DNA from 2 places in the Desulfonatronospira thiodismutans ASO3-1 genome. Region 2 is predicted to be linked to the other one. Evidence: riboswitches for the same ligand, from Rfam matches in the RefSeq annotation. Region 2 holds a riboswitch; the other holds the start of a gene.

Region 1 (2,400 bases), on a different contig from region 2:
ATAAATAATGTCAAAAAAAGCCAGTAAAAGCAATCCGCTGAACAGACCGGAATACATACGGACTGAAAAAAAACCCGAGATATCAAGTGGAAAGACATAATCCTTTTATCTTACGATACCCTGTCCTCTGTTACCTGTCCTGCAGACCGGCACGGCGTCAGTTTGCTGATTAATTCTGGACAGATAAATCTCCAGTAAATGACTGTGAATATTTTTTAAAATAAAACCAGAGGTTTGAGTGACGTTTTCTCAGCAGATTCCTTTTCTTGACTTCACCTGCAGTTCAAGATATCAGGATAAATCACTTGAAGCAGGTACCGGCAAAGGCAGCTTCCAGCTGCTGATGCACGCTCACCTGACGGAGAAGAAGGTTCGGGTGCGCTTTGCGCCTAACAGGGAACCCTGTGCAAGTCAGGGACGGACCCACCGCTGTAACCGGGGACCAAAGCCGCATTCAGGCCACTGCCCCGCACTTACTTTTCTATGGGTGTTTTTTCCTTGAAGAAAAAAGTAAGTGCGGGGCGGGAAGGCGCGGCAAGTAGAAAGATCCGGAAGTCAGAAGACCTGCCTGAACCTCTTGAAGAATTGCCGGGCCGGACAATCGGCAAAAAAAGATCATGATGCCGCGGATGAAAATGGGACATCCCCGGGTCGACAGCAATCGGCCCGGGGTTTTTTTTGTTTCAGAAGACTGAACAGAGAAAAGAAGGCTGGTTATCTTGTAATTATTCACCACATGTGGGCAAAGAGCAAGGGTCCGGGGGCTTTGCAAGCTGGGCGTAAACTGTCTGAACGACGTAGGAAGAGTTAATCAAAACCGTAACACACCGAACTTGGCTTCAAATATGTTATAGGAAACATCCCGGTTATCAAAGCTGTGTGTAGGTTTTGATTTACGCTTCCTTGGAACTCGCCCTGTTAAACACCGCATAGCGGTCCTGCTTCGCAGGGTTTAACAGGGTGAAGTCTTTACGTCCTGTTTGCAAAGTCTCCGGACCTTGGTGAATAGTTACGTTATCTTTTATATTTTATGCGCATAAGGACATCCATACTCCTCGTTACCCTGGCATTCATGCTTCTGGGCATGATCATCGCCTCGGTAAGCATGGGCTACGTCCAGGTACCTCTGTCCACCACTTTCCAGATGCTCTTTTACAAGATCACCGGGCAGCAGGAGCTTTTGCTCCAGGCAGACCCGCTGGTTTACACCGTGATTTTCGAGGTCAGGCTGCCCAGAGTACTCACCGCAGCCATTGTTGGCGCGGGCCTGGCCCTGGCCGGAGTCATATTCCAGGGTCTTCTGCTGAACCCCCTGGCCGACCCGTATACTTTGGGGGTATCATCCGGAGCGGCTTTCGGGGCCTCCCTGGTGCTGCTTTTCAACCTGCAGTTCCTTGGGCTTTACACCCTGCCCCTGTTCGCCTTTATCGCCGGATGCCTGACCCTTCTCTTTGTGGTCTACCTTTCGGCCACGGCCGGTGGATTGTCTTCCAACAATCTTATTTTGTCCGGAGTGATAGTCAGCGCCATTCTTTCCGCCGGCATAAGCCTGTTCAAGTACCTGGCCCAGGAAAGGGTCTCGGTGATAATATTCTGGCTCATGGGCAGCTTTGCCTCCAGCACCTGGCCGGAGCTTATCCTGACTTCGTCCATGGTGTTTCTGGGATTCATGGTCTTCATGTTTTATTCCAGGGATATAAATCTCATCTGCCTGGGCAGCCGGGCCGCGGCGTCTCTCGGCGTGGACACCACTAAGCTCAGGATTATCCTCCTGATAACCGCTTCCCTGGTGGCTGCGGTCTGCGTATCCATCTCCGGGATAATCGGATTTGTAGGCCTACTGGTACCGCACATGATGCGCTCTCTAACCGGACCTGAGCACAGAAGCCTTTTGCCGGTGAGCCTTTTGTGCGGGGCGGTGCTTCTTCTGGCCGCGGACACTTTGACCAGGACCATGCTTCCGGCGGAAGTGCCCATTGGGGTGCTTACAGCCCTCATTGGCGGGCCTTTTTTCTGCTATATCTTCCGCAAACGCCAGATGCAGTTCAGGGTGTAGAGTATGGCCTTTTCCATGAAAGATGTACATTTCGCCCTGGGAGAAACCAGCATCCTGGAAGATATAAACATTGACCTGCCTCCGGGCAGAATATACGGCATCCTGGGTCCCAACGGCAGTGGCAAGTCCACCTGGCTGGACCTGCTCATCCGGCACAGGGTGCCGCAGCAGGGCATGGTAGAGTATAACGGCCACCCCCTGGGATCATACTCCAGGAAACAGATCTCCAAGGAAATGGCCTTAGTTCCCCAGGACTACCGCCTGAACTTTCCCTTCCAGGTCCTGGAGGTGCTGCTCATGGGCAGATATCCTTTTCTGCCGCGTTTTGCATCTCCTGGCAGCCG
Region 2 (2,400 bases):
TTCTTTCTCGATCCTGCTGGTGATAGGTGAACTGCATATCCAGAATTCCGTATTCAGATACATCCGATTCCAGGCCGAAAGACAGGGCAAGATCCTGGTCGTTTGTTTTGTCGTCTTCTCTAAAAATCCCCCAAGCCGGATCATCAGGCTGTGCCTGTTTTCGGTCATCACGTTTTTGTTGCCTGGTCAGGGCTCCAGGAATCTCATACTCTGCTTTGTTGGCATCTACTTCGCCGTAAATTCTTAAAGCATCTGTCGGATCAGCCTCCAGCCTTGTGAACAGGCCATAATTCTCCACCTCGGAGCGGTCCCGGTAGCCGTCGCTCTGATAGTGATTCACCCCAACCACCATGCCGAATCTGTCTCGACCCATGTTCACTGCAGCCCGGGTCCCGAAGGTGTCAAAGCTGCCCACGCTTGCTTCCACATCCCCTTGGACTCCCTCTTCCGGCCTTCTGGTAATAATATTGATCACACCACCCATGGCGTTGTCCCCGTAAAGCACTGCGTTGCCCCCGTGCATGACCTCGATACGCTCCACCATGTCCAGGGAAATGGTGCTCCAGCGAACATTGCTCAGGTCAACGGGATTGAGCCTGCGGCCGTTGATGAGTACTGCTGTGCGGTGTTGCGACCCTTCGCCGAATCCGCCCATGTCCAGGGTCTGATTCATACGGTTGCCATCCATGTCCCGGACATGGACTCCTCCCAGATTACGCAAAACTTCCGGCACGTTATGCGCCCCGCTTTTTTCAATATCCTCCCGGTCAATGATGGTCACCTTGGCCGGCACCTTTTCCGTTTCCCGCTCGAACCTGGTAGCGGTAACCACCACTTCATCCATCATGACCTCTTCTGCCTGGGCCGGTTCCTCCTGGGCCCAGGCTGCAGTGGTCCCGGCCAGAAACACGCCCATCATCAGGAAAACAAGAGCCTTTTTCATACCTTTCCTCCTTTTGCGGTTTTTGGACCGGGCACCACATCAAAAAAAGACCCCCGGATCGATACTGATACCGATCCGGGGGTCCCTGATTTTCCCCACAGAATCTTATTTGCATTACCCCGGTCCTCGAGGGTTGCACAACTCACCCAGGCAGGTCTTCTGACTCTCGGATCATTCTAATAGGCGCGCCTTCCCAACCCCCGCACTTACTTTTCTATCATGCAGATTTAGCTTAAGAAAAAGTAAGTGCGGGAAGAAAGTGGCATAATGCGCTGTTCGTCCCCGATTACAGCGGCGGGTCCGTTCCCGACTTGCACGGGATTCCCTTTCAAGCCCTTGCGGGCACCTGAGTAATTTTAAAAAGCCAAAAAGAACACAGATTCAGCAACCAGTCTGAATCAATTGAAAAAATCTTTATACAAAAGAAAATGCAAAGTCAAGCTGACAGCTTGTCCCTTTGTTTATCAGATTGAGTGGGCAAAAATCAAAAGTTCTCATGTTCAAACAATCAATCTGGATCTTTCAGTGAGTCCAGGGGAATCAGGAGTCTCAACAGGTTGAAGGAAGCTGCGAATGCTCGAACAATTTGACTGTGTTGAAGGAATAGTATCAGCTTGACTTTTATCAAAAGCATCGTTTAATTTATTGAAATTATGTTATCAATCATAAACTGTTACATTAGATGTTGCCTGATTGTTTCAGGGCTGCTGTTCCTGGGCCTGCAGGTTTCACCCGCCAGCCAGGCTCTTGCCCATCCGCATGTCTTCCTGGAAACGGAAATAGAAATCGAGTTCAATGAGCAGGGACTAAAGGGAGTATGGCAGGAGTGGACATTCGACGAGTACCAGAGTTCCTGGATAATCAATCAGTACAATATTGATCAGGAAGGAGAGATAAGCAGTCAGGAACTGGATCGCCTTTACCGGGAAACCTTTGAAAACCTCAAGCATTACGACTTTTTTACCTTGTTAATGTTGGGGGATGAAAAGATTCCGGCTACGAAAATCGAGGATTTTTCCGTAAAAGTTCAGGACGGGCTTGCAATATACTCTTTTTTTGTACCTTTTGACATCGAAATAAACCAGAAAAAGCAGGAACTTTTTATTCTGGTTTACGATGAAAGCTATTTCTGTCAGGTATTTTTCCCGCCCGATGACATCGGCTTCAAGGGCGATCTGTCCTCCTGGGAAATCGACTACTCCACCCAGAAAAAGTCATCCCTGACATTTTATTTTGGAATGATAACCCCTGAAGCAATCAAGTTGAGTATATCTCCCCTATGACCTCCCGAATATTTACATTACTTCTTTTAAGCCTGATACTTTTTTCGCCCTGGACATCCTTTGCCCAGAGTCCTTTTCAGGCTCCCCCGGAAAAACCCGAAGAAAAAAAGGAACAAGGTTTTCAACCAGGAGACCTTGTTCCGGACTGGGTAAAAGAAAAGGGGCAGGCAAGCA

The links. A riboswitch is a leader RNA that binds a small molecule or an ion and turns the genes downstream of it on or off. The one in region 2 is predicted to bind cobalamin.
Region 1: it holds a riboswitch for cobalamin, as region 2 does, so the genes downstream of both, DTHIO_RS15200 (FecCD family ABC transporter permease) here and DTHIO_RS01345 (TonB-dependent receptor) in region 2, are expected to answer to the same signal.

Annotation. Positions count from the first base shown of each region.
Region 1 is NZ_ACJN02000003.1:723,651-726,050, forward strand. It holds cobalamin riboswitch at 358-586, shown strand; gene DTHIO_RS15200 (FecCD family ABC transporter permease) at 1,031-2,056, shown strand; gene DTHIO_RS15205 (ABC transporter ATP-binding protein) at 2,072-2,400, shown strand, end outside.
Region 2 is NZ_ACJN02000001.1:284,309-286,708, reverse strand. It holds gene DTHIO_RS01345 (TonB-dependent receptor) at 1-943, opposite strand, end outside; cobalamin riboswitch at 1,076-1,308, opposite strand; gene DTHIO_RS01340 (DUF1007 family protein) at 1,597-2,226, shown strand; gene DTHIO_RS01335 (nickel/cobalt transporter) at 2,223-2,400, shown strand, end outside.